DNA from 4 places in the Shewanella acanthi genome. Region 4 is predicted to be linked to each of the others. Evidence: predicted binding sites of a transcription regulator. Region 4 holds the regulator's gene; each other region holds the start of a gene.
The links. Region 4 encodes sigma-54, which starts transcription at its own class of promoters, with help from an activator protein. Its sites were predicted from a motif close to GTTGGCACGNNNNTNGNNT; they were not measured.
Positions count from the first base shown of each region.

Region 1 (7,238 bases), 650 kb from region 4:
TGTTCGGCGCTGCACTAACCATGTCGATATCCGCGATTATAGCCCTATTACTGGTGAATTTATCCTTTGGTGTCATGACAAGGGCCGCGCCACAACTCAATATTTTCTCTATTGGTTTTCCTATCACTATGATTGGTGGGTTGTTAATCCTCTGGCTAACCTTAACTCCCGTCATGGCGCATTTTGAAGAAGTATGGTCTTCGGCACAGCTTTTGCTGTGTGATGTGCTAGGGCTTCAGTGTCAAGCCGATGGCATTTTGTAAGGTAGGAGTGCGTAATGGCTGAAGAAAGTAGTGGCGAACGCAGTGAGGAACCCACCGGGAGGCGCCTCGAGCAGGCGCGGGAAAAGGGGCAGGTTGCACGCTCTAAAGAATTAGGTACGGCAACAGTATTACTCTCGGCAGCCGTAGGCTTTTATATGTTAGGGCCTGGGCTTGCAACCGCGCTGTCTCGGATTTTTGAGCGCGTTTTTACTATGGATCGCGCTGAAATCTTCGATACCAATCAAATGTTTAAAGTTTGGGGGCTCGTTGGTGGTGAAATCATCTGGCCGATCCTCAAAATTATGCTGCTCATCGTAGTGGTGGCCTTTATGGGGAATATTGCCCTTGGGGGAATGAATTTCTCTACTCAGGCCATGTTACCTAAGGCGAGTAAAATGAGCCCTATCGCAGGTTTTAAGCGAATGTTTGGCGTGCAGGCTTTAGTTGAATTGACTAAGGGGATCGCTAAATTTTCAGTGGTTGCGATTGCGGCATATTTACTCCTCAGTTTTTATTTCAACGATATTTTGCTGTTATCCACCGATCATCTGCCGGGCAACGTGTATCACGCTTTAGATTTATTGGTGTGGATGTTTATTTTGTTGTGTTCGTCTGTGCTGCTGATTGTGGTGATTGATGTGCCATTTCAAATATGGAATCACAATAAACAGCTTAAAATGACCAAGCAGGAAGTGAAGGACGAATACAAGGATACCGAAGGCAAGCCAGAGGTTAAGGGCCGTATTCGTCAAATGCAGCGTGAACTTGCCCAGCGGCGAATGATGGCTGAAGTGCCTAATGCCGATGTCATTGTGGTTAACCCCGAGCATTATGCTGTGGCAGTGAAATACGATGTAAAACGCTCTGCAGCGCCCTTTGTCGTCGCCAAAGGTGTGGATGACGTCGCCTTTAAAATCCGTGAAGTCGCTAGGGCACACAATATTGCGATTGTTTCCGCGCCACCGCTTGCGCGGGCGATTTACCATACCACAAAGCTTGACCAACAAATTCCAGAAGGGCTCTTTACTGCGGTTGCACAGGTGCTCGCCTATGTATTCCAGCTGCGTCAGTATCAAAAAGGGCGTGGCCGTAAGCCGATACCTATTCCGGTAAATCAGCCAATCCCCGATGAGCTGAAATACTAATTTGTGAATGTAGGCAACTCCAGCACGCGCGTTTATAACTTCTCGCCTTGAGTAAGTCGCAACCAACTTCCCCCGTGATATTTGCATTCTCTTGTACTCATTTAATTGGCGTGATTTTTGCTTTTAAGCTGCTATACGTCAAAGTTTAGGTATGAGTGAATGGATGTTAAAGCCTCCCTTGGCCAAGTAAAGCAGTTGAAATTGAGTTCTTTCAAGGGCATAGGTACACCTATGCTAGTGCTCGCCGCACTGGCTATGATTGTTTTGCCCATCCCGCCATTTCTACTCGACGTCCTCTTTTCATTTAACATCGCACTGGCGCTGATTGTCTTGCTGGTGGCGATTTATACCGATAGACCTTTAGATTTTGCCGCCTTCCCTACTGTGTTGCTTGTAGCAACCTTGCTTAGACTTGCACTTAACGTCGCCTCGACCCGCGTCGTATTACTCGAAGGTCATAATGGTGGCGATGCGGCGGGTAAGGTGATTGAGGCCTTCGGCTCTGTGGTGATTGGCGGTAATTATGCCGTAGGTCTAGTCGTCTTCATCATTCTGATTATTATCAACTTTGCCGTGGTGACTAAGGGCGCTGGTCGTATCGCCGAGGTAAGTGCTCGCTTTACTTTAGATGCGATGCCCGGTAAGCAAATGGCGATTGACGCCGATCTCAACGCTGGGATTATCAATCAGGATCAGGCCCGTGCTCGCCGCGCCGAAGTGACCCGTGAAGCGGACTTTTACGGCGCGATGGACGGTGCGTCAAAATTCGTAAAAGGTGATGCCATTGCTGGGATCATGATTTTGCTGATTAACATCCTCGGTGGTTTCATTATTGGTATTGTCCAACATGGACTGACTTTTACTCAAGCCGTTGAAATTTATACGCTGTTAACGATTGGTGATGGCTTAGTCGCTCAAATTCCGGGGTTGCTGTTATCCATCGCTGCGGCCTTGATGGTAACCCGTCAGAATGAGTCTGGTGATATGGGGCAGATGCTGATCAGTCAGATGTTTGACAGTCATAAGTCCCTGAGTATTGCCGCCGGCCTGTTGTTTGTGATGGGTATAGTGCCAGGTATGCCGCATATTGCGTTTTTAAGTTTTGCGGCTGTAACGGCTGGTGCCGCTTATTTCGTGTTTAAACGTAATGAAACCAAGCGTACAAAAGCGTTAGAGCAAGTGAAATCTGGACCTGCCGAAAGACAGGATAGAGAGCCAAAAGAGCTTAGTTGGGATGATGTTCACCACGTTGATACCATTGGCCTTGAAGTTGGCTACCGCCTCATTCCGCTTGTCGATAAAGGCCAAGGTGGTGAGCTACTGAGCCGTATTAAAGGCGTGCGTAAAAAACTCTCGCAGGAACTGGGCTTCCTAGTACCTGCAGTGCATATTCGCGACAATCTGGATTTATCCCCTAATGCCTACCGGATTTCGTTAATGGGCGTGGTTGTGGGAGAGGCCGATATTCGCCACGACTGCGAGCTGGCAATCAACCCTGGCCAAGTGTATGGCAAGCTTGATGGCATCGAAACCCGTGACCCTGCGTTTGGCCTTGAAGCGGTGTGGATTGCGCCTGAGCTACGTGAGCACGCCCAAACCCTAGGTTATACAGTAGTGGATGCGGCGACTGTCGTGGCAACGCATATCAGTCAGCTGCTCACCAACAATGCGGCCAAACTCCTTGGTTATGAAGAAGTGCAACAACTGATGGATATGCTTGCAAGGCATTCTCCTAAATTGGTGGATGGCTTTATCCCCGATGTGATGCCACTGGGTAGCGTCGTAAAAGTGATGCAAAACCTATTAAATGAAGGAGTTTCGGTTAGAGACTTGCGTACCATAGTGCAAACTTTGTTAGAATACGGCACTAAGAGTACCGACACCGAAGTGTTGACCGCAGCAGTGCGTATCGCATTGAAACGCATGATAGTTCAAGAAATCTCCGGCCCAGAATTGGAAATTCCCGTCATTACTTTGGCGCCAGAGTTGGAACAGATGTTGCATCAGTCAATGCAAGCAACCGGCGGCGAGGGGCCAAATATCGAACCCGGTCTTGCGGAGCGCATGCAGCAATCGCTAGCTTCTGCGGCGCAAAAGCAAGAAATGGTTGGTCAACCCGCCATCTTGCTGACTTCTGGTATGTTACGTGCGACTCTGTCTCGCTTCGTTAAATATACTATTCCGAACCTTAGAGTGATTTCTTATCAAGAAATCCCCGACGAAAAACAAATACGTATTGTATCTGCCGTCGGCCAGTAGAGGACGCATAAGTGAAGATTAAACGTTTTTTTGCCAAAGATATGCGTGCTGCACTGGCTCAAGTGAAAGATACACTCGGCTCAGATGCAGTCATCATGTCGAATAAAAAAGTCAACGGCGGCATCGAAATCGTTGCGGCGGTTGATTATGACGAACCTAAAGCTAAGGCAACCACCAATAATGCCCCAACCTTTATGGACGATGTCAGTGATGATTTAGTTTCACTAGGCGCAGCTCCTATGAAAGCCCCAATTAAAGCGGAGAGTCGTGTTAAGCCTTCTGCACCAGCGGATTCTTTGCTGGCACTGCTGGAAAAACAACAAAGTCGCTTAAATCAGCAATTATCCTATAAACAGCAAGATGAAGAATTACCTTCATGGGCTAAGAGCCTAGAAGCGCCAGCTGCACCTAAGGTTGACCGCCGTGAAATGGCATCTGGTTTTGATAACAAATCACAAAGCAGTCATAAACCACAGAGCAGTCATAAACAAAGTGCCGAAATCGAAGCGATGCGTGATGAGTTAGCATCTTTACGTAATCTACTGACTCACCAAGTGTCATCTTTGATGTCAGAGCATAAGAAGCGAATCGACCCCGTGGGCGCAATGCTCGAATCCAAACTGTTAGAAGCCGAATTTTCCCCAGCGGTCGCGGCAAAATTAGCGGCGTTAAGTCAGCATTACACGCCTGCGGAATTGGTGCGCGCTCTGCCGCAAAGTCTTGCTAATATGCTGGATAATCAAGGTGATGATATTGTAAAACAGGGCGGTGTAGTCGCCTTAGTTGGCCCAACTGGTGTGGGTAAAACCACATCCCTTGCCAAATTAGCGGCTCGCTTTGCCGCGCACCATGGCGCGGATCAAGTTGCCTTGATCACTACCGACCATTACCGAATTGGTGCCTATGAGCAGCTGGCGACCTACGGCAAGATTATGGGGTGTCCAGTCAAACAAGCTCATGATTTAAATGAATTAGAGCAGATCCTATATCAGTTTAGAAATCGCAAGCTAGTATTGATAGATACCGCGGGTATGGGGCAGCGTGATATGCGTCTTTATCAGCAACTTGATAATTTAACTGCAAATAGCAGAATACCTATCCGGAGTTATCTGGTACTGTCAGCAACAGGGCAGCGCCGAGTGTTGCAGGATGCGGTGAATCATTTTAAGCGCATTACACTATCTGGTGTGGTACTGACTAAACTCGATGAATCGGTATCACTTGCAGGCGCATTGAGTGTATTGATCCAAAGTGGACTGCCGTTAAGTTATGTCACCGATGGGCAGCGTGTGCCTGAGGATATGAAGGTTGCCGATACCTTTATGTTAGCTGAACAAGCTTTATCGGCATTAGATGGAACCGAACAACAAGCATTACAAGACACAGCGTGGTCAGATAATTTGACCTGTGCATTTGAGTAGAGTTATGACCCTGGATCAAGCAAGTGGTTTACGTATGATGAATCAACCCTATAACGAAAAAGTGAAAGTAATCGCGGTGACGGGTGGTAAAGGTGGCGTGGGTAAAACCAGTGTATCCATCAATACTGCTGTGGCATTAGCCGAAAAGGGCAAGCGCGTGTTAGTGCTTGATGCTGACCTTGGCTTAGCAAACGTCGATGTCATGTTAGGGATCCGCGCTGAACGTAATCTCTCCCACGTATTGTCTGGCGATGCGGAATTAGACGATATTATCGTCCGTGGCCCTAAGGGGATTGGCATAGTGCCAGCAACCTCAGGTACTCAGGCGATGGTGGAGTTAAGCCCTGCGCAACATGCAGGCCTAATTCGTGCATTCAGTGAAATGCGCACCCAGTTCGACATTTTAATTGTTGATACCGCAGCGGGTATTTCCGATATGGTGCTCAGTTTTTCACGCGCCTCGCAGGACGTGCTCATCGTGGTGTGTGACGAGCCTACCTCAATTACCGACGCCTATGCACTCATTAAAATTCTCAGCCGTGAGCATGGTGTGTTCCGCTTCAAAATTGTCGCCAATATGGTCCGCAGTTTGCGCGAAGGTATGGAATTATTTGCTAAACTCAGTAAAGTGACCGACAGATTTTTAGATGTCGCACTTGAACTTGTCGCAACCATTCCATTTGATGAAAATCTGCGTAAATCTGTGCGAAAGCAGAAATTAGTCGTCGAGGCTTTTCCTAAGTCTCCAGCGGCGATTGCGTATCAGGGACTGGCAAATAAAATTATGAGCTGGCCTGTGCCGCAACAACCCGGCGGACATTTGGAATTTTTCGTTGAGCGATTAGTTCAGCGACCAAATATGCAAGAGGAAAAAACGAGTGAATAAAGCCGCTGCGTATACTTGTTTAAACAATAAATCATCTATCGTTGAACAGTATGCACCGTTGGTTAAAAGAATTGCACATCATTTGCTCGCCAGATTACCCGCCTCAGTGCAGCTCGATGATTTACTGCAAGCTGGGATGATGGGCCTCTTAGAAGCATCGTCGAAATTTGATGGCGGCAAAGGTGCAAAGTTTGAGACTTTTGCCGGCATACGTATTCGCGGGGCGATGCTGGATGAAATCCGTCGGGGTGATTGGGTACCTCGTTCTGTCCATCGTAACAATCGTCGCGTTGCCCAAGCCATCGATGAGCTCGAGCAGGTGCTCGGTCGTGATGCACGGGACACAGAAATCGCCGAAAAACTTGATATGACGCTTGCGGAGTACCATCATATTCTCAATGATGTTTCTGTAGGTAAAATCATAGGGATAGAAGATCTTGGCGTTTCTGAGGATATCTTAACCGCCGAGGATCACGTCGGCGATGGCACCTTTGAGCAATTGGCTGAGAGCCAGTTTCATACCGCGCTGGTGGAAGCAATTAAGTTATTGCCTGAAAGAGATGCGCTAGTTCTGTCGTTGTACTACGATGAAGCATTGAATTTAAAAGAAATTGGCGCCATTCTTGAGGTAAGTGAGTCCCGTGTCAGCCAGATATTAAGTCAGGCCATGTTGCGACTCAAAGGCAAGCTCAAGCACTGGACATAATATAATTATTACTTTGAGCTCAAAATGTTAGCTCACCGGAGGAAACCTTGGACAAGAATATGAAGATTCTCATCGTTGACGACTTTTCGACAATGAGACGTATCATCAAGAACTTGTTGCGAGACTTGGGCTTTAACAATACCCAAGAAGCAGACGATGGCTCAACCGCTTTGCCTATGCTGCAGAAAGGGGATTTTGATTTTGTGGTTACAGACTGGAATATGCCAGGGATGCAAGGGATTGATTTATTAAGAGCAATTCGTGCAGATGACTCCCTAAAGCATTTACCTGTGTTGATGGTAACCGCAGAGGCTAAACGTGAACAAATCATTGCCGCAGCTCAAGCTGGGGTAAATGGCTACGTGGTTAAGCCATTTACGGCAGCGACATTAAAAGAGAAGTTAGACAAGATATTCGAACGACTTGCTTAAGCAGGGATGAGCTATGAAGTCACACACATCAGGGCTCATTTCGCTTGAGCAAGCTCAGCATCTAGTTGAACTGCTAAGCGCTAAACAACAGACTCAAGCCGATGATTTCCTAAGGGAGCTTGCCGCT
Region 1 covers NZ_CP080413.1:1,250,722-1,257,959, forward strand. The annotation lists gene fliR (flagellar biosynthetic protein FliR) at 1-263, shown strand, start outside; gene flhB (flagellar biosynthesis protein FlhB) at 278-1,408, shown strand; gene flhA (flagellar biosynthesis protein FlhA) at 1,568-3,667, shown strand; gene flhF (flagellar biosynthesis GTPase FlhF) at 3,679-5,088, shown strand; gene K0H61_RS05670 (MinD/ParA family protein) at 5,093-5,974, shown strand; gene K0H61_RS05675 (RNA polymerase sigma factor FliA) at 5,967-6,680, shown strand; gene cheY (chemotaxis response regulator CheY) at 6,728-7,111, shown strand; gene K0H61_RS05685 (protein phosphatase CheZ) at 7,125-7,238, shown strand, end outside.
Region 1: the regulator sigma-54 is predicted to act here: its motif matches at 1,513-1,531, upstream of flhA (flagellar biosynthesis protein FlhA).

Region 2 (7,238 bases), 610 kb from region 4:
TAATAATGCATTACCAAGCAATTCAAATGGATAACGATCACGAAACCACAGGGTTTCATTAGTTGTCATTGCATCTATCACTTCTGCCCGCAATGCGCGCTCGGTGGGTTTCATCGAATGTTTAACCACATCGGATAATGAAGGCAAATTGTACTTGCCCATCAGGGGAGCAAGGCGGCTACGCACGAGATATTGCTTATTCTCACCCAGCACGATGCCACTGTGTTGTTCTAAGAACAACCTAAACTGGTTGTATTCAGCCTCAGCGAGTGATTTGTTTTGCACATTCACGTCCTAAATCCTATCGCAAGCACCCAAATAAGTGCAAAAACATCATGTTACAAGCTACTGATTATAGCGAAAAGCCAAATTCAGCACTAACCCACGCCCTAAAATCACTACAAGCTTAAATGTTTGTTAACTGCAGCGGCTAATTCGTCAGGGTTAAATTTAGCAATAAAATCATTGGCGCCGACTTTTTGCACCATAGCTTGGTTAAATACCCCGCTGAGGGAAGTATGTAACACCACTTTGATGTGCTTGAGTTTAGGATCATCACGGATTTCCGCCGTGAGGGTATAACCATCCATCTCCGGCATCTCAATGTCAGAAATAATCAACGGGATTTCATCTGCCACATTGGTCATTTCACTCGCGATAGATTTTAGCTTAGCTAGCGCTTCACGGCCGTCTTTGGCAGTATCGATTTGCAAATTCAATGATTCGAGGGCACGAATAATCTGCTTACGGGCGACCGCAGAATCATCAATCACCATAATATGGAAATGTTGATTTCTATCGATGGTCAGCTTTTCATTCAGTTCGTCACTGATGGCGGTTTTGACCGGTGAAATCTCATCGAGAATTTTTTCCACATCGAGAATTTCGACCAGTTCACCTTCAATTTCAGTCACGGCAGTCAAATAGGAATATCGCCCTGCTCCTTGGGGCGGCGGCATAATGGCTTCCCAATTCATGTTGATAATGCGCTCAACCGAGCTTACCAAAAATCCCTGCACACTGCGGTTATACTCGGAGATAATAATGAAGCAGTTCTCAATATTTTCGAGGGGGCGACCACCGGTTGCCGCGCTCAAATCGATGACCGAAATAGTGGTGCCACGAATATGGGCAACACCTTTCACATAGGGATTAAGTTTAGGCAGCAGAGTCAAAGGTGGACATTGCAAAACTTCTTTAACTTTAAATACGTTAATCCCAAAGCGTTGCCGACCATTTAATTTGAATAGCAGTAGTTCTAAGCGGTTTTGACCAACGAGCTGGGTGCGTTTATTGACTGAATCAAGAATACTCGACATAAGTCTGCCTTGTTGTTCTGTTTATGCTTGGCCTTAAGACTCATGCGAGTATAGGCACATTACTTGCTTGACTTGAAAATAAGTAACTGTAATCGAAACTGAGTCAATCTTCTGACATACAGATCCAATTTTCACACAATCATCAGCTTCGAATTTGATAAAAGTATAGGTGCAATCTGGCGTTACAAGCTAGTGTATTCATTATGAAAGTAAATTTTGGCATTTTTTTTATCCCCCTTGCGTTCCTTGTCTCTCCTTTAGCCAAGGCGGAACCCATAGTGCCCAGCGTATCGACCATCAGCGAATTAGCTAAAGCCCTTGTTAATGAAAAAATTTCGGTACCAGAAAATGCCAAGGTTGAAATCCTACCGCAAAATTTAGATGCAAGAACACTACCTTCTCAGTGCTCAACACCCATTAAAGTTGAATTGGCATCACAGCGAGAAATTAGTCGTAACAATACCTTAAAAGTCAGTTGCGAGACTCCCGACCTCAGCTACCCTTGGCAAATCTTTATGTCTGTTAGGGTCGAGATCCTATTTCCCGTGGTCGTAGCCAGTGAAACCCTTGCACCGGGTGAACTCATCTCCCCAAACCAAGTTGAAATCCGCTATGTCGACCAAAACACGCTGCGCGGACTGCAATTTAACGACACATCCCAATTATCTGGGGTTAGAGTTAAACGCCGAGTCGCCAAAAACACCCCGATTTTTGCGAATAACCTGTGTTTTGTGTGTAAGAATGATTCGGTATCGATTTATGTTCGCTCAAATAATTTTACCTTAAAAACTTTGGGGGAGGCGCTGCAGGATGGCAATGTCGGTGACCAAATAAGAGTCAAAAATAGCAAGTCAAACAAAGAGCTGGATGCTATAGTGACGGCCATTGGCGAAGTTGAAGTAAGAATGTAAAATTCGCTAAAGCTTTTCAGGAAGCGGCCGATACCCCAGTTAAGAAATCCCGTATACACGACGCTGGAGCCTCACATGGCAATTGATATTAGCAAATTAAATACAACAACGACTTCGCAAGTTCGTTCAAATACCGCTAAGAAAAATAGCGAAAGCGAGGTATCTACTCAGGTATCGGCTAAATCGACTCCACAAAAAAGTGACTCTGTTGTCATTACGGCTCAAGCTCAGCAGTTACAAGGTGCTCAGACGAAAATGGCCAGTCTTCCTGAAGTCGATCAGAAAAAAGTCGCAGAGATTAAGCAAGCGATTGCTGAGGGTCGCTACAAAATTGATCCTGAAAAATTGGCAGCCAATATCGCCAGCTTTGAAGCTGAATTAAACGATCTTAATAACGAGTAACTATGACGCCCATTGCTGAACTGGTCGACAAACAACAAGCCCATTTGGATGTACTTAAGCAAATCATCGTCAACGAAAAAGGCGCTTTGGTAGACCAAAACGCCGATTTGCTATTGTCCCTTGCTGCCGAAAAATCCGATTGTTTAAAAACGCTTAAAGCAAACGACGAGTTCATTGCTCAGCATCCCGAGATTGGGTTACTGACAGAGCAGCAGGACCTCGCCACTAAAATGGCCACGGTCAAGCAAACCCTAGCAGAATGCAAAGCGTTAAATGCTCAAAATGCTAGTCTTATCGAGATGAATATTGCAAGCCTTAATCGCTTTGCCCAAGCATTACAGGCAAGTCGAAATGCCACGAGTCTCACCTATAACGAAAAAGGCAAAACGTCGACGATATCAAGCTTAGGTAATGATATTAAAGCTTAAGGTTCAGGATACCACTGACTGAAATCAGCGATATGAAATCCATTAAAAAGCCGCGACATCGACGCGGCTTTTTAATGAGCGAAAATTTCATGTCACACTAGAAATAAGTAACTTCTTTGATTCGCTGTGGGCGGCTTTGCTGTTGGTAGAGCTGCCATACTTGAGCGAAATCTAGCTCCAACTCAGTCACATAATGATCACCCGCAGGATAACTTTTCACGACCCTAGCCCCACGAATAATCCCCGTCACCGAGGCTTTTACATTATCATCGGTTAGCATCCATTCACTCACACTACTATTGGCGGTAATTTTCTGGCCATAAACCTGCTCGGCTAACTCACGGTAAGCCACAATTTTTGAAGCCTGCATCGCCATCAGTACCCGTTGTGATTGTTCTTTTGCCGGCTGAGTCGCTAAAGGTGCATAGCCGATAGCCGTCAGTTTGGGAAAACTTGGGGGTGGCACATCCTCCCACTGAACGTATCTATCTTTGCTGCTACAGGCAGTCAGCATCAGTAAGGCCACTAAGACAAAAAAGGGTTTCATTTGTTATCTCCTAACACGCGAACTTCGTTCATTCCCGGTGCGGATTGACGATATAAAATGCCATCGTGGGACACCACCTGCTCAGAACGCTGCAGGTAATTGCCAAGTTCTTTTTGGGTAATAAAGGTCTGAGAGGTCGACACCACCCGATTGTTACTGATGGTAACAATACGAGTGTTAATCGCCATGCCATTTGTCGCTGGGCTCATTGTCGAGACGACTAAATGGTCGACAGGCAGGTTGGTTGATAACTTTTGCCACTCGCGCGTCAAAATAAAATCACCTTCTTCAGTCACTCTTATGCCATCACCTAAATTTAAATCCACCACATTGAACTGAAAGCTATGCAGTGACGCCATTAACCCCTGCTGTAATTGCAGGGCAAAGGCGTTGGTACTATTCAAGTCCCCAACTAGTACAGGCGTTAGAACAACCAAAGGCTGATCAGGACGCAAAGCATCATTTTGCTGTGTTAACTCAGTCGTAATACGCTGTGATATATGATTGATAACTGCCGTCGGCGGCAATCCATTGCCGTCAACAAAGCTCGGTTTTGGCGGCTCTTTTGTGCCAGAAGCACAACCTGCCAACACTAAAATTGCCATATAAATTAATGCACGTTTGAGCATTAGTCTTACCTCAATGGTTATATGCGGTCACAAATGACCCATTACCTTTGCCACTTTGTCTTATGGCTAGCAATTATCAGACCAGGTTAAGAGTATTTGCAAAGGACGCATGTTGAGAAATACCTCAGCTATCTCCCTGCAGAGTTGTTATCGACCTCAATTCTGTATCCTTAAACCTCAGTAGTCACCCGCAATATTACCCGCTCAATAACAGGCACAGAATTTGCTTTAACTCGGCTAAATAAATAACGTCAGTAAATCGGCAGATCCTGACTTTTGGCTGTCACACAGTTTTGTCGTGGCAGAGCGTAGTAACTTTCGTTAAGGACTCTATTAATGAACAAAATAAGTACCACCTTGCTCATGATTGGGAGCCTTACGCTATTTGCAATACCCGCTAAAGCCGAGTGGGTGAATGCCAGCGGTGATGCCACTATTATCAATGGCAATGTGACCCAAGCGCGGGAAGAAGCCATCAATCAAGCCGTGAGCTATGCAACCCTCAATACTGGCATCCAGATTTCCAGCGAGCAGCAAACCACTAACGGCAACCTCACTCAAAATAACTTTTCCATTAATCGCAATGCCCAGGCGATCAGTATCCAGTTAGTGAGTGAACGGATTGAAGGCAATAGAATATATGTGTCCTTAAGACTCGACCTCAATGACGATCCCACGCAACAGTGCCCTGCGGGTCAGCTAAAGGCGGCCATTCTTATTCCCCAAGCACAAATTAAAGACAGAGCACAATTACGCTACGGCCAATTATCTGGATTTGAAGAAGTGATTTCGGAGAAACTCGGCAATAGTATTGATGGTTACTCATCCACCAGCTTTAGCCATATCCACGCCAAAGAGCGGCTCGATATCACCCAGGCGCTTGTCGATATCCGAGGTTATCGCCTTCCTAGCTGGCTCAGTGAAATCACCGATAGCCAATACATTTTACTGCCGCAGATTATTGATATCTCGACCGAGCCTGTCACCCGAACCTTTATGGGGTGGTGGGATGAAGCGCCACATCGACAATTTCAATTCAAACTCAGCCTCTACCATGGCATTAGTGGAGAAGAAGTTTGGAGCAAAAGCTACAGCACAAGTGCACCTTGGGAGTTTGCAGAAAATGCCATTGTCACCCCAAATAGTAATCGCTTTTGGAACTCAGCCTACGGCCGTCATATTAGTCTCATCATGCAGGAAGCGACACGGGATATAGATAGCACCCTCAATTGCCGCCCCCTTCTAGGACAAGTGGTCAGTCGCCAAGGCGACCGAATTATTCTAAATTTAGGTCGTAAACACGGAATACGAGTAAACGATAAATTCCAAGTGGTTTTACAGCAAAACCTACCCGATAGACTCAATGAAATGCGCGCTGTAGCCAGTAAGAGTCGAGCAACGGTACAAATTGAACAGGTCAGTGAAGAAAGTGCAACAGCCGTGCTAACGGACCAGAATGCAGTTTACAATGTACAGATAAACGATATAGCGATTAAGATTTAAGCAACTAAATCTTGAGACTTTTAATCAAAGACAAAACCAGTATAATCACTGACGTCTCTTCATAGCTCAACAGGATAGAGCAGCCGCCTCCTAAGCGGCCGATCGGGGTTCGAGTCCCTGTGGAGAGACCATAAGTCACTTTTTTACTATAAAATTCAACAACTTACGAAAAATTAAAAATCCTGTGCCGCCTATGTGCCACCATAGGAATGACGTTTTTTAGAATTTTTTTTCGTAACATTTTCAAAAATCCCGCTTTCACGCATTTCACCCGTTTTCTGGACTCTCAGGCTCATTTCCGTTAGTTTTTGGTTATCCAGAACAACTAGCAAAGTTTTTATCATCATGAATTCTATTGATGCCGTTCTAAAGAAAGCTGCCGAATACCAAATGCAAGGAACGGCTGAACAGCTAATGGAGGTTTGGGAAAATGACGAGAACCCAAAACTTCAATTTGTTGCTGAGTTTTTGATCACTGCCTTGTCCCATGACTGGCTAGGCTCATACGTATACAAACTCTTGCCAAACTCGGAAGATAGTCAAAACCTTAGCCATAACGAGATTATTGAGCGTCTCGCGGTGATCGACAACATCTCTGACTTGGTTGATTTAACAGCAGAAGACGTTGCTAACTTATTCTTCGATTTCGCCACCAAATTTCCTTTGGCGGCACCGGAGAAAAACTCTCGATTACTCGAAAAGTTCACATCCGCAAAAACTCTTTCAGATGCATTTAAAGAGCATGACCAGTTTCAGCATTACGAAGATTTACTACACCTCCTGGAGGAACGTGAAGCAGACATTCTTCACGCAGCACTATCCTGTGAGATGGCAGGGCTTGAAAAGGCAGCAAACACACTCAAAAAAGAATTAACAGTAAGCCTATTTTCAAGTAAAAACAGGTCATTACAAAAAATCAAAGCTGGCTTATTTGAAGCTATTGGTAAACGTAATTCTGTCAAGAAAGCAGCTAAAGCTGGCAATGACTCCAAACATGCTATCAACCGAACTCTTAAAGCTGATGCTGTCAAACTCTACAAAGCGGGTAAGTTCCATAGTGCCAGACATGCAGCCCGTCAGCTTCTCCCGCAAGTCGCAGCAATCTCCGAGCAAAGAGGCTCACCATTGGAGTGGCACACCAACGGATTCGATCGTCTCTACAAATGGCTGTTGGCGTCAGATAAAGACAAATAATTTTACCTCTCGCGGCGAGAAATACATTTCTCACTGCGAGAGGTATGTTTCTCCCTGCGAGCGAGACTTACATCCTAATAGCACTTCCCTAACCTAACTCCTGACAAATCCACTTTAATCAGGAGTTACCATGAACGATATCTTGCTCACCCCTTCCGAGGTCGCCGAATTTCTCGGCGTCACCATTGGCACGCTTTCGGTTTGGCGATGTACTGGCCGCTATCCTTTACGCTTCGTTAAAGTAGGCCGCAGCGTTAAGTACCGCCAAAGCGATGTGGAATCCTTCGTTAACGGGAGGGTTTATG
Region 2 covers NZ_CP080413.1:1,208,969-1,216,206, reverse strand. The annotation lists gene K0H61_RS05480 (CheR family methyltransferase) at 1-291, opposite strand, end outside; gene K0H61_RS05475 (chemotaxis protein CheV) at 399-1,319, opposite strand; gene flgA (flagellar basal body P-ring formation chaperone FlgA) at 1,523-2,230, shown strand; gene flgM (flagellar biosynthesis anti-sigma factor FlgM) at 2,306-2,632, shown strand; gene K0H61_RS05460 (flagella synthesis protein FlgN) at 2,635-3,060, shown strand; gene K0H61_RS05455 (LPP20 family lipoprotein) at 3,158-3,607, opposite strand; gene K0H61_RS05450 (FlgO family outer membrane protein) at 3,604-4,236, opposite strand; gene K0H61_RS05445 (flagellar assembly protein FlgT) at 4,573-5,739, shown strand; tRNA gene K0H61_RS05440 (tRNA-Arg) at 5,795-5,870, shown strand; gene K0H61_RS05435 (hypothetical protein) at 6,085-6,933, shown strand; gene K0H61_RS05430 (helix-turn-helix domain-containing protein) at 7,064-7,238, shown strand, end outside.
Region 2: the regulator sigma-54 is predicted to act here: its motif matches at 4,447-4,465, upstream of K0H61_RS05445 (flagellar assembly protein FlgT).

Region 3 (7,238 bases), 630 kb from region 4:
CTTTTATCATATCATCATCTTTATGCAGATTAGGGATAAGAATCGAACCATCATCGGCATAACTGTATTCGGCATCCTTAGTGTTGAGCATCCCTAGGGTATCGGCTGCGTATTGATCTTCAATCTCGGCCAACTCATTACCTAATCCGGTATCCTCGGGCATGTTGACACTATCTGGATAGATCAAACGTTTCAGCATTGGGCGTACCACAAAGATGATGAGCACCAGAATCACCAAGGCACCGACACCAAGTTTAACCGCGCGCCAGAACCAAGGTTGCTCCCACATTTCAGGGGCTGGCAACTCATCAATTAGTTGATCCATAAAAGGCACAGTAACGACTTCAAGCACGTCACCACGCTGAGCGCTAAAGCCGACTGCGCCTTCAAGTAGACGACGAATATTGGTTAACTCCTGCTCGGTACGGGCAACACGAGCCACTTGACCATTTTCACCGGCCGCGCCAGCCTTAAAGTCAACGGCGACCGAAACGCTTATCCTGCGAACCGTTCCTACCTGCTGACGGGTATGGCTGATGGTAGTGTCGAGCTCAAAATTGCGCGTTGCTTCACTGTGGGCATTACCCACTGAACTCACACTCGATTGCGATGAACCCGTCGCTTCCTGTGGAATATTTGATTCCATTGGCGGTTGATTGGTTAACGCACCAGGGATGCCGCCACTGCTGCCATTAGATGAGTAGTTTTCAACCGTCATTTCGCTCCGTAGCGAAGGTAAATCCGGGTTAAAACGTTTTGCCGTTTGTTCTACGGCGGTGAAGTCCATACTGACATCGACTTGAGAGGTAAAATTATCTGGACCTAAAATGGGCGTCAGTATGGATTCAATCTTGGTACGGTATTCCGATTCTTTTTGCTGTACTAACTCAAGTTCGCGGCGGGCTCTTGCAGAAACGCCATCCTGACTGCCTGAGTTAAGCAGACGTCCATTCGAGTCTGTTACTGTCACACGAGAAGGCTCTAAGCCTTGAACGGCCGACGCAACGATATCTACAATCGCATCGACTTCACCTTGACCTAAACCACCACGTCGAGTGTTGATAACAACAGTCGCGCTAGGTTGGGAGGCATTGCGGGCAAACACATTTTCTTTTGGCAACGCCAGAATCACCTTAGCACGGCTCACGCTTTGTAATTGCTCGATGGCACGGGCTAGGTTTTCCTCTTGGCTGTGCTTGAGTCGTGCCTGCTCCATACGTTGGCTAACGCCAAAACCACTATCTTGGCTCAAAAAATCCTTATTACTGGAAGCCGCTGTATCAACACCTGCGCGGCTAAGCATCATTTTAACTTCTTGATACTTATCTTCTGGTACCTTGACGACATCGACATTGATTTCGTATTTGATCTTATTTTTATCTAAAACATCAAGAACTTGCACCATCTCTTGGGTATCCATTTTACCCAATGGACGGTATTCAGGCTCTTGTGCCCAAATCATCACAAAGATAGCCACGGCCAAACATATCGCTAGGGCTAATACCATAGTGACTTGGCGCATCATATCAACGCCGCCGATTCCGCCGAAAACGCCAGATTTATTCTCCTGCCCCACCCCTTGGTCGGCCAGATTGCTATTAGACCCGACAATCATTTCTGTGCTCACGATTCGTACCTACTGATGGGTTAAAGATGGGCCTAAACCGGCATACTCATGATTTCTTTATAAGCTTCAACGAGCTTATTACGCACTTGCACCGTGGCTTCAAAGGCAACACTGGCCTTCTCACGTGCAATCACGGTATCAGACAGGCTTACGGTGGTATCACCAAGCTCTAAGCGCGTAGCTAGATTGGAGGAAGTATTTTGCAGACCGCTCACATTACCGATGGCTTGGGAAAGTAACTGGCCAAAATCGGATCCCGCAGTGTTATTCACCTGCTGCACTAGATTATTGGGCGCTATGCCCAATGAGGGGGTAATTTCCCCTTTAAGTGACTGCATTTCTTGCAGTAATGAATTTGCGCCGATTTGCATACTGTGCTCCCATCGTCGAGTTATTGACGATATATCTAACCTGATAATAGGGATATGCAAAATGATGGCCAAGTTGTACTTAACCATTTAAAACTAAGCCGTGCGAAGAAAAATAGGCGCCATTTCACTAATGAAATGACGCCTTCGCTGCGTAGGCTAAAGGGAGAATTTGAATGGGGTAAACTTAACTGGGCACTTGGATGCCTATATCACGCATTCTTGCCATTTTGTATCTTAGGGTTCTTGCACTTATACCTAACTTTTCGGCCACCAATTTTCGACTTCCATGGCATTGGGCCAAAGTTTCTAAAATAATGACATGCTCCTGGGCCTTTAACTCTTCGCCTAAACCTTCAGGTTCATTAGCCTGCTCTACCGACTCAGATGAGAGAGGCACATCTTGGGCGTCGAGAATGATATCATTAGCACTGATATTTCCCCCTGAGCGTAGGATAAGTGCCCGCTGTACCACATTATCGAGCTCACGCACGTTTCCTGGCCAGCGATGACTTAACAGACGACGACATGCAAGTTCATCAAACTCAGGCACATCCACTATATTGAGCGACTTAGCATGTTTAGCAAGTAAATGGCGCGCCAGCGGCAAGATATCCGCTGGGCGTTGATTTAGCGCAGGCCAAGTAAGCGGGAAAACATTGATTCGATAATAGAGATCTTCCCTAAATTGCCCCGCTGCCACTACGGCCTTTAAATCACGGTTAGACGTCGCAAGTACTCTGACGTCGAGCTTTATGGTTTTACGACCACCTAATCGCTCAACTTCACGTTCCTGTAATACCCGTAGCAGTTTGGCCTGCAGTCCTAAATCCATCTCAGAGATTTCATCGAGTAAGAGGGTTCCACCTTGGGCCTGCTCAAATTTGCCAGGGCAAGCTTGGTAGGCCCCCGTAAAAGCCCCCTTTTCATAGCCAAAAAGAGTTGCCTCTAGCATGTTTTCAGGAATTGCTGCGCAGTTAATCGCCACGAAAGCTTGGTCTGCACGACTGCTATTTTGATGAATATACCGCGCCAGAACTTCTTTACCCGAGCCACTAGGACCTAAGATCATCACGGATGCATCGGATGCGGCAACACGCTGCGCTAATGACAAAAGCGATCGGCTCTTCTCGTCGGCAACAACGGGACTATCGCCATTTGATTTTATGGGTAAATAACGCAGTACTTGGTTTAATAACACCTCTGGAGCAAAGGGTTTAGCCAAATAATCCACGGCGCCAAGCTTAATGGCGTTCACAGCACTGCCGATGGTGGCATAGGCCGTCATCAACAGCACAGGAATTTTGGGATGGTGCTGCTGAAGATAATTTAACAGCCCAAGACCGCCAATTCCCTCCATTTGCACATCGCTGATCACCATATCGAATTGCTGCTGTTTAAGGGCGATAATGCCTTCTTCGCCCGAGGCAACATCGACGCAATCGTAGTGAGCAAGCATCAAGGTATCGAGCAGCGCTTCCCTTAGTGATGCATCGTCTTCGACGAGTAAAATTCTGGCTTCAGACATGGCTGTTCTCCAATGGCAGAGGGCGAGCCGATTTAGCCTTTGGGAACGTTAGCAGTACTGTGCAGCCCTGCTGCGGAGTACAAGTTAACTGTAATTGGCCGCCATGATTGCGTACTACGGATTGCACCACGGCAAGACCTAATCCTGTTCCCTGTGGCTTAGTAGTAAAAAAGGGTTCAAGGACTTTTTTCTGCATCTTAGCATCAAGCCCCTTGCCGTTATCTATCACCCTCAGCTGCACATGCTCGCCTACATCACTGGTAACAATATGGATCTGACTGGCTCCCGCCTCGAGGCTGTTGATCACCAAGTTGTTTATCGCAGAGCTTAAGGCATTGACATTGGCAAGCAGCGGCTGATTTGCCTGATGAATCACGGTCAAGGATTTACCTTGCTTAGCGGCAATGGGCTCGCAGTTAGCCATGACTTGGCTTAATACCTCGCTCAAGGTGACAACTTCGCCCATCTCATCCTGACGCCCCTTAGCCATCAGAAGCATATCGTTAACCTGACGCTCGAGTTCATTAAGTCTATCCACCAGCTTTTGTTGAAATTTAGCCTTAGCAGAGTCGGATAATTTAGTACTGGCAAGGTTTGCGGCATAGAGCAGCGCCGCAGATAAAGGCGTACGAACTTGATGGGCAAGGGTTGCCACCATTTTCCCAAGGGCAGATAAACGCTGCAGGTGGGAGATATTCTGTTGAAGCAGACGGGTTTCGGTCAAATCGGTCAGCACAATCAGCTGACCCGGTTCAGGTGTCAACGGTGTAATGGCAAGTTTCACCCTGCGACCATTACGAAGGGAAACTTCATGACCGTCGTCGTCCTGCGGCGCGAAAGCCGAATGGATCACATCAATCCAGCGGGTACCGCATAAAGATTGCTCTAGGAGTTCGACTGCGACGGGATTTGCGTCGGTGACAATGCCATCACCGTTCAAAATCACTACGCCAGAGGGCATAGCCTGCAGAATATGTTCCATACGATTGGACATATTGGCGGCTTCACGCATTTGGTTCCATCGTTTATTGCTTGGGGTAAACGATTCGGTTTGCGTTAGTGGATGCGCTGACATAGACACTCCGTCAAAAAATTGCTTCTGACGGAGTGTTTGCAGATTTTATGCCAAATTATTGAAGAGAGATTTTAGCTGAAAAATCAGAAGATAAGACGTTAAGAATAGCGTTATTCTTTTGTCATACCATATTTACGCATTTTTTCAACTAAGGTAGTACGGCGAATACCTAGCATTTCAGCTGCGCGGGCGACTACGTTATCCTGCAGCTCCAGTGCTTGACGGATCATATCGATTTCAAGCTCAGCGAGCAGATCCTTAAGGTTAACCCCCTCAGGCGGTAGCTCACTTGGGAAACGCGTTTCAGGGATTTCCACCGGCTCATCGCTGGTAAAGATGGAAGCTAACGCATCACGCTCCTGCTGCTCTTCACTGAGTTCAACACTGTATTCAGGCACATCGATATGGCGGTATTTCACTGGCAAATCATTTACATCAACCAACCCGCCCGGATAGAGAATCGTTAAACGCTCTACAAGGTTAGAGAGTTCCCGGACGTTACCCGACCAAACGTGTTCCTTAAGGGACTCGATAGCACGCTGGGTAAATCGAACTTTACCACGACCTTCGTTGTATACTCGGCTCACTAACTCCTGTAACAGCAATGGCACATCGTCCTTGCGGTCACATAAAGCAGGCATCTCAATAGGAAACACATTTAGGCGATAGTAGAGATCCTCACGGAACTCATTGGTGCCAATCATGCTTTCGATATCCCTGTGAGTTGCTGCAACCACGCGCACATTTGCCGTCATGGTTTTAGTGCCACCGACACGCTCAAACACGCGCTCTTGAAGCACACGCAGCAGTTTTACCTGCATTTGCAGCGGCATATCACCAATTTCATCGAGAAACAGCGTGCCACCCTCGGCTAATTCGAAACGGCCTTTACGGGAGCTAATCGCCCCGGTAAACGAGCCTTTCTCGTGGCCAAATAACTCACTCTCGAGTAATTCAGGGGGAATCGCACCACAGTTAACCGGAATAAAGGGGCCATCGCGGCGATCAGACAGGTAATGGATATTACGGGCGACCACTTCTTTACCTGTGCCAGATTGCCCCAAAACCAGTACAGTCGCGTCGGATGAAGCGACTTGATTGATCAAGTGCCTCACATTAGCAATGCCTTCACTACGCCCGACGAGACTTCGGAAAAGCTTTGTTTGATTGGCACTCGTTGGAACCTGTGGACGTTTAACTTGTCCATAAACCTGGCAGAAATGCAGTAAATCGGTCAATTGAGGGTAATTTAATGGTTCTTCAACGTGACCCAATACGTTGGATACCTGCAGCTCGGCTGCATTTCCAAATAAAATGATGGGTTGCCATGGATATTGGCCAGCAAGAGATTTAAGCGCCTCTTCTGACATATTGTCGGTACTAAGCACCAAAGCGCGATAACGGGTCTCTTTAAGGTGTGTGCTTAATTTTTCGATAGAGGTGATTTCAAGTTGCTCACCCAAAAACTCAAAAATGCAACACAGGCGACTTACGCGCTCTGATGGAGTTCCGACTAGTAAAATTCGTTGATCTGTATGCATCATTTAGTAGGCCGTCAAGCGCTAATGTCTATTAATTCGCATTAATTATTTTATGATTAGTTGCTGTAAAAAGCTGAGCAAATTCAAAGTAACAATCTGTGTCACCATTACTACTCTGATGAATATTGTATTATCAGCACTCCAGAAGCAAGCCTCGAATGCGTATTCTGCCAAACAGAATTGATTTTAGTTCATTTAAGCCATGATTCTAGCTAACAAGGTCAACAAATTGACGCCAGCCAAAAAAATAGGCGCAAAATAAGCGCCTATTTTCCTGATGTTAGCTCACTTGTTCAGCGTTCATTCTTAACGTGCATCGCCGTGGGATGAGATATTATGCTGCTCAGAAGGAATGGCATCCCAACCTTCTTTAATGGTTTTTAAAATGGCAACCACTTCATCAATTGCCTGCACATCGTTATTGATATTGGCCTCTGACATGCGGCGCAGCATAAAGTCATAAAGCCTTGTGAGATTATTAGCAACATCCCCCTCGGTATCCATATTTAAGCTGTCATTTAAACCGGAAACAATACCAATGGCTTTGCCCATTAAAACACCACGTTGAGCCACATCACCCTGTTCAATTGCACATTTCGCTTGGGCTAGACGTTCTAACGCACCGGCAAATAACATTTGAATAATACGATGCGGAGAAGCGACAGCTAAATCACTGTCTACAGAGACTTTTCGATACGATTGCATTGAACCACGCATAAACACACCTACCTATTTGATTCTATAGCCTTGTAAGCTTTGATATAACGTTTAGCATTATTTTCACCTTGTACAAGTGCGCGACAATCTTCCATGACTTTTTTGGCCTGCTCAGTAAAGACCTGACTCAAATTAAGCTGGTCTACTAAATATTGCCTGTCAGGAAATACATTGTCGGCTACCAAGGTTTTTATAAAAGCCTCACGCTGCTCCACAAAGCCCTGCAATTCTAGTACCAACGTCAAAAAAATCTCGTCGGATGCGTTTTCATTTTTAATTTTGTCTAAGGTTAACAGGATGTTGTTATTAACCTCTGCTAGCTGTGCCATTAGATTATCCACATTGCCTCGCTAACAAATTCATTGCGTTACTAAAATTGCTT
Region 3 covers NZ_CP080413.1:1,233,515-1,240,752, reverse strand. The annotation lists gene fliF (flagellar basal-body MS-ring/collar protein FliF) at 1-1,615, opposite strand, end outside; gene fliE (flagellar hook-basal body complex protein FliE) at 1,660-1,998, opposite strand; gene K0H61_RS05580 (sigma-54-dependent transcriptional regulator) at 2,183-3,523, opposite strand; gene K0H61_RS05575 (sensor histidine kinase) at 3,516-4,598, opposite strand; gene K0H61_RS05570 (sigma-54 dependent transcriptional regulator) at 4,709-6,142, opposite strand; gene fliS (flagellar export chaperone FliS) at 6,446-6,856, opposite strand; gene K0H61_RS05560 (hypothetical protein) at 6,865-7,185, opposite strand.
Region 3: the regulator sigma-54 is predicted to act here: its motif matches at 2,053-2,071, upstream of fliE (flagellar hook-basal body complex protein FliE).

Region 4 (7,238 bases):
AAAGCCAATAGCGAGTTCCTTTCCGATGAGCCAGCGGGCATTACTCTGGCCTATATGCCCAAGGGCAATACCGCGGATAACCAGCGCTAGGGTTTGATTGCCAGCGACTCCACCCATACTCGGTACTATCGTCATTAGAATGGCAATAGTTGCAAACTGCTCTATGGTGCCTTCAAACATATTGCTGACAGAAGATGCAAGCAGTGCGGCAAACAGGTTGATGGTCAGCCACAGTGAGCGTCTAAAGGTACTTTTGAATACGGGGGCGAAGGTGTCTTCATCGTCATCCATCCCCGCCATCCCCATCATTGAATGCTCGGCATCTTCGCGGATAACATCGACCACATCATCAATGGTTATCCTTCCAAGCAACTTGCCTTCACTATCCACAACAGGCGCCGATACCCAGTCGTGACGCTCGAACAGCTGTGCCACTTCACTGTCGGACATGCCCACGGGAATGCTTTCGATATCGGTATCGATAATGCTGCTGATATGGGTGTTGGGATCGCACGTGAGCAGATCAGCAAGTTTCACCCCGCCAAGTACTCGGTCGTGTTTATCCACCACATAGAGGGTATCTGTGGTGTCTGGCAAGTTGCCGCGTTGTCGAAGATAACGCAGAACCACATCAATATTGACATCGGGTCTTAGGGTGACTGTGTCAGTATTCATTAAACTGCCAGCTGTCTCGTCGGGGTAGGACAGGGCTTGTTCAACCCGCTGACGATTTTGCAGACTCATCGATTGCAATACTTGCTTATACACAGTGTCCGGCAAGCTTCTGAGAATATAGGCAAGATCATCGGTATCCATACTGGCGGTGGCCTTTGCGACACGCTCTGGACTCATTGAACGGATAAGCGGATCTTTGAGCTCTTCACCAAGCTCATCTAACACATCGCCAAGCTGCTCCTGATCGATAAGCTGGGATAACACTTGACGCGCTTTAGGGGGCGTAGATTCTAAAATTAGGGCGATGTCCGATGCGGCCATGTTTTGTAGCATCTGCCTCACGTGCACAAACATGCCACTGTTGAGCGCTTGGCTCAGCTGATCGAGGCGTTGGCCGACTTGTAGACTATCCGAGGCTTCTACGGGCATTTGTCCTCCAGAATGACGGCCAAGGTGATGGCGTTGGGAAAATTAGGACGTAGGATTATTTATATTGTAATTGAGCAGTGAAGAAAGCGTCGAGCTATAAACATCACAGAGTGAAATTAACTTACTGAAATTAAATAGGCTGTTAGGTTATCTGGATGGGGAGTCTTAGCAGGCTTCGTCGAACTTGGCGTCGATTAAGGCGCAAATGGCATCGAGCGCAGCTTCGGCATCCGGGCCTTCGGCAATTAATTTGATGGTTTTACCCATGCCAGTTTCGAGCATTAATAGACCAAGTACACTGGCGGCTGAGGCTTGTTTCTCACCTTGAATTAATGTGATGCTGGCATCGAACTCTGAGGCGAGCACGACTAATTTGGTTGCGGCTCGGGCATGGAGGCCGAGTTTATTGCAAATGGTGACTTGGCGTTCAAGCTTTGGCATTAGTCAGTTCCCGATGGCGTGCATTGACTTGATGTTTACCGTTACTGAAGCGTTTAGCCAGTTGCTCAGCTATATAGACAGATCGGTGTTGTCCACCCGTACAGCCAATGGCTATGGTCAAATAGCTGCGGTTATTGCGCTCAAGGTGGGGTAACCAAGTTTCGAGTAGATTCTCAATCTGCCAAATAAACTTATTGACTAAGGGTTGGCGATTTAAAAACTCTGCCACGGGTTCGTCTAAGCCCGTTAATGGCCTAAGTTCTGCTTCCCAGTGGGGATTTGGTAAAAAACGCACATCAAACATAAAGTCGGCTTCGGTGGGCATGCCGTGCTTAAAGCCAAATGATTCGAAATTGATCACCAGTTCTTTATCGACACTGCCGAGCAGAATTTGCCGAACCTGATCGCTGAGTTCATAGATATTCAAGTTAGAGGTATCTATGTAGTGATCCATCTGCTGCGATAAAGGCTCAAGCAATTTACCTTCAAGCTTAATGGCTTCCTGCAGTGAGACGCGGCTCTTAGACAAGGGGTGCAAGCGCCGGGTTTCGCTGTAGCGTTTGAGCAGGACTTTATCGCTGGAATTGAGGAAGAAGCTGATAAGTTCAGTGCCATCGGCGAGACTTGCGAGTTGTTTTTCCAACTCTTTGTCTTGCTCTGGCAAGTTACGCACGTCGACACTGATGGCGACGAGATCGTTACTGCCCTTGAGCTGCCCAAGTAAACTGCCGATTAAGGGTAATGGAAGATTATCGACGCAGTAATAGCCGAGATCTTCGAGCACCCTTAGTGCGACAGATTTTCCTGAGCCAGAGCGCCCAGACACTATAACCAGTTTCATCCAGTGATTACCTGATAGAGTTCCGTTTCATCATGGGTTTTGCGTAATTGCTTCAAAACCTGTTTGTCGCTCAGGCGCTCGGCCATCGATGACAGGGTACTTAAGTGCTGCTGACACTGTTCAGCAGGCACAAGCAGTGCAAATAAAATATCAACCGGTTGCTTGTCGATAGCGTCAAAAGCTATCGGTTCCTCACATTTAACGAGTATTGCTATGGGTTGTGCTATATCGGTTAATCTGCCATGTGGAATGGCGATACCGTTACCTATACCTGTGCTCCCCATCTTTTCGCGTGCCACTAGGCTTTCGAATATCTCTTGAGATGAGAGGGTTGGGTACTGGGCAGCGGCTAAGTCGCTGATGAGTTCCAGTACCTTTTTCTTACTGCCCGGAGTGGCGCAGGTTGTGCATTCCGGCCGCAGTATGGTACGAAGTTCCATTGTTAGTGTTTTGTTAACTTCTCTTTGTGTTTAATAACCTGACGATCAAGCTTGTCTATCAGGACGTCTATGGCAGCATACATGTCCGCATGCTCTGAAGTCGCGAAGACTTCACCACCGGTGAGATTGATCCTTGCTTCGGCGATTTGTTGCATTTTCTCAACATTGAGTACAACGTGCACATTATTGATCTGTTCGAAATGACGTTCAAGTTTTGAAAACTTTTCCTCTACATATGCCCGTAAAGATTCTGTTATCTCGACATGGTGTCCACTCAGGTTAATTTGCATAGAAACGTCCTCCGATATCCACTGTAGGTTATAAACTTTTACGCTGGTTGGATGGGGGGATCAGCATCGCTTCTCGATACTTCGCAATCGTTCTTCGGGCGACGTTAATTCCCTGTTCGGCCAGAAGTTGTGCCATCTTGCTATCGCTCAGAGGCTTCTTCTGATTTTCCGCCGCAACCAGTTTCTTAATAAAAGCTCTGATTGCTGTGGATGAACACTCACCGCCATCGTCGGTGCCGACGTGGCTTGAGAAGAAATATTTTAGTTCAAAAAGTCCCTTTGGGGTATGCATATACTTTTGGGTAGTCACCCGTGAAATGGTCGACTCGTGCATTTCAACGGCTTCGGCAATATCGTTCAGAACCATAGGCTTCATGGCTTCTTCACCGTATTCGAAGAAACCTTGCTGATACTGCACAATGCAATTTGCCACCTTAAGAAGAGTGTCGTTACGACTCTCTAGACTCTTAATAAACCACTTGGCTTCCTGCAGATGACCACGGATAAACTGACTATCAGATTGATTTTTACTGCTGCGAGCCATTGCTGCATACTGTTGATTAACATTGATTTTTGGCATGCAATCCGGATTGAGCTCGACGACCCAACGACCATTTTTCTTCGACACTGAGACATCGGGTACAACGTATTCTTCATCTATTGGGGTGATTAATAAACCAGGACGAGGGTTAAGGGTTTGGATAAGGGCAATGCTATCGCGCAGATCATCTTCCTTAAGCTTGGTCTTTCGCATCAACAATCTAAAATCGCGGGCAGCGATCAGATCCAAGTGTTCCTTGATCAGCATGCGAGCGTTATCTAGTTGAGGTGTATCAGGCGAAAAGTGAGATAATTGGATCAGCAGACACTCGCTTAAATCCCTTGCCGCGACACCGAGAGGATCGAAATGTTGGATACGCTTCAATACCGCTTCGACTTCATCGAGTTCGATATCCGGATTACCCATGGCCTCGAGAATCTCTTCGGTGCTCTGGGTCAGATAGCCCTGATCGTCGATAGCATCGATGATTGCGGTGGCAATTGCCATATCGGTGTCGGAGAAGGGGGTGAGATTTTTTTGCCACTCTAAGTGTTCGTAAAGCCCTTCGCTGGTTTCGCCTTGAAAGGGCATATCGTCTTCTCGGCTGCCACCAGGGCCGGCATTGGATGAGGCGGTGTAGACTTCATCCCAAGTCGTATCTATGGGAAGTTCGTCGGGCATGGAATCCTTAGTTAAGGATTCGGCGATATCGACGGCAGAATTATCCTGCTCGGGTGGAAGGGCGCTGGCTTCGCTGAAATCAGTATCGGCGATGGCCTGATTGCGGTCACTCGATGCGTCAAATTGCTCCTCTTCCAGCTCGAGAAGAGGATTTGAGTCTAAGGCTTGCTGGATCTCTTGCTGCAATTCCAATGACGACAATTGTAACAGGCGAATTGCCTGTTGTAGTTGTGGCGTCATTGTTAACTGTTGACCCAGTTTGAGCTGGAGTGACGCTTTCATGCTACCGCTGATCCCTACGTTATAATTTTGAATTTAGGTTACTTGTTATCTTTTTGATTGAGTCAAGAGACCTAAAATTCAAGGAGTTTGGCTCTGTTTTAGTAACTATAGCCTGAATTGTTCACCTAAGTACACAGCCCTAACTTGCTGATTGTTTAAGATCTCTGCGGGTGTCCCCTCTGCGATCAGGTTTCCGTGACTCACGATATAGGCATGCTCACACACGTCTAAGGTTTCGCGCACGTTGTGGTCGGTGATCAGCACTCCAAGCCCACGACTTTTGAGCTGTTCAATGATCTTCTTGATGTCGATAACCGAAATTGGGTCAACCCCGGCAAAGGGTTCATCGAGCAGAATAAACTTAGGATTTGCGGCAAGGGCGCGGGCAATTTCTACCCGGCGGCGTTCACCACCCGACAGTGACATGCCTTGGCTGTCACGAATATGGGTAATGTGGAATTCTTCCAAAAGATGTTCTAGCTCTTCAATCCGTTGCTCGTTATTGAGTTCTTTGCGGGTTTGCAGCACCGCCATGATGTTGTCGTGCACGGTGAGCTTACGGAAAATACTGGCTTCCTGTGGCAGATAACCAATCCCTTTACGGGCCCGTAAATGCATAGGATCGGCGGTTAAGTCATCGTTATCGATAAAGATACTGCCCTTATCGCTTTTGACCAGACCGACAACCATGTAGAAAGTGGTGGTTTTGCCAGCGCCATTTGGGCCGAGGAGCCCGACTACTTGCCCAGTTTTTACCGTGAGGCTGACATCTTTAACGACCTGACGACTCTTATAGCTTTTGGCCAGATTTTGGGCTTTTAAGGTAATTTGGGTCATTGTCAGTCCTGTTTAACAGGTTTGTCAGCGGGAGGATTTTTAAGATCTTCCTGATAATTTTCGGGCTGAATAATCGTTATTACCCGATCGTCACCATTGCCGGTACTCTCTGCAATCAGTTTTTGCTGGGTGATGTTGTAACGAATCAGGTTACCTGTCACTTGGCTACCAGCTTGATCGAGGGTTGCTTGACCTTTTAGTGTTAGAGTGCGTGAAGCCATTTCGTAGCGAATTTCTTTTGCACTGGCAGATGCAGGGCGGCCATCATCGAGGATTTGGCTATAGGTTGCAGGGTTACCCGTGGCGACTAAAATTTTGCTGTTGTCGCCCTCTGCTGAGAAAGCACGCAGCTCATTGGCTTGGATCTTGATCGAGCCCTGGGTCACTTCAACAGGACCGTAGAAGATGATTTGGTTATTTTTGATATCTGCAGTTTGGCTGACAGCCTTAATCTTGACCTCTTGCTGCAAATCACCAACTTTGGCAAAGGCGCCCATGCTGGTCATTAGCATTAGGCTGGCAAGTAATATGTTATTTTGCTTCATAGGTTCCAACTACCTGACTGGTCAATTGCACTTCCTGCGCGTTTAGATCCGCGTAAAGGCCTTGCCCCTGAATATTAAAATCTTTGCCTTTGACGTAGATGATACGGTCAGAGGTCATAATCATAGTGTTAAGATCGAGCTCTAAAAAACTGGTCGACAACGTTTGTATTGGCTCACCGGGGCTGATGGCCTCGATAATAACATTATTTTCTAATGCAACCTTACCCGTATCCTTTAACAAGCGGCCATTATCGGCTTGAATTTGCCATTGTGCTTGACCCTTATCGGGGTACACAAGGTATACAGGGCGAACAAAGTCCGTTTGGTTTTTCTGCTCGAAGTGCTCCATGTGCTGGGCGCTGACTCGGCTATTCACCTGACCCTGCTCATTAAATTCGATGCTACGCAAATCGTCGATAATGTAATCGGGTCTATCGCCATTATTCAAGGATGTATCAGTGTCGTCGCCACGTTTTTGCTGCACTTGCCAATAAAGTACTAATGCAGTACCAAAAAAGGCGATAATAGCGAGGGTCACACGACTCATATACTCATTCCATGGGCCGAAGTAAATTTATTTTGGCTAAGCAAAAGTAAGTCGGTTAGCTCCCTGAGGGCGCCATGGCCACCGTTGAGGTGGGTCACAAAGTGGGCGTGTTGGCGCACATAGGGATGACCATCCGCCACGCAAGCAGAAAGCCCAACGACTTTCATTACCGGCAAATCGACAATATCGTCACCGATATATGCCACTTCTTCAGGAGCCACATTGTAGAGGGCTAACAGCTCTTCATAGGGTTCAAATTTGTTGTCGACACCTTGATAGATATGGGTAACACCGAGTGCTGTCATGCGGTTCTCAACAATTTTAGATTGGCGCCCCGTGATTACCGCCAAATTAAAACCACTGGTCAGTAACGAACGAACACCATAGCCATCACGGGTATGGAAGGCTTTAAGTTCTTCGCCCGAATTGCTTAGATAGATGCGGCCGTCCGAGAAAACGCCATCGACATCGCAGATCAATAACTTAATTTTTTGCGCTCGTTGCCATACCTCATCACTGATGGGGCCATAAAAACCTTGTTGTGGCATTAGATCACTCCTGCTTTAACCATATCGAGCATATTGAGCGCACCGATAGGACGACGATCGGCGTCTATCACTATCAGGCCGTTAATATTTTTAGATTCCATCACCTGTAGCGCATGGGCTGCCAGTACATTACCTGTGATT
Region 4 covers NZ_CP080413.1:602,906-610,143, forward strand. The annotation lists gene mgtE (magnesium transporter) at 1-1,104, opposite strand, end outside; gene K0H61_RS02570 (HPr family phosphocarrier protein) at 1,270-1,545, opposite strand; gene rapZ (RNase adapter RapZ) at 1,532-2,386, opposite strand; gene ptsN (PTS IIA-like nitrogen regulatory protein PtsN) at 2,383-2,826, opposite strand; gene hpf (ribosome hibernation promoting factor) at 2,829-3,116, opposite strand; gene K0H61_RS02590 (RNA polymerase factor sigma-54) at 3,145-4,620, opposite strand; gene lptB (LPS export ABC transporter ATP-binding protein) at 4,726-5,457, opposite strand; gene lptA (lipopolysaccharide transport periplasmic protein LptA) at 5,460-6,002, opposite strand; gene lptC (LPS export ABC transporter periplasmic protein LptC) at 5,989-6,549, opposite strand; gene kdsC (3-deoxy-manno-octulosonate-8-phosphatase KdsC) at 6,546-7,097, opposite strand; gene K0H61_RS02615 (KpsF/GutQ family sugar-phosphate isomerase) at 7,097-7,238, opposite strand, start outside.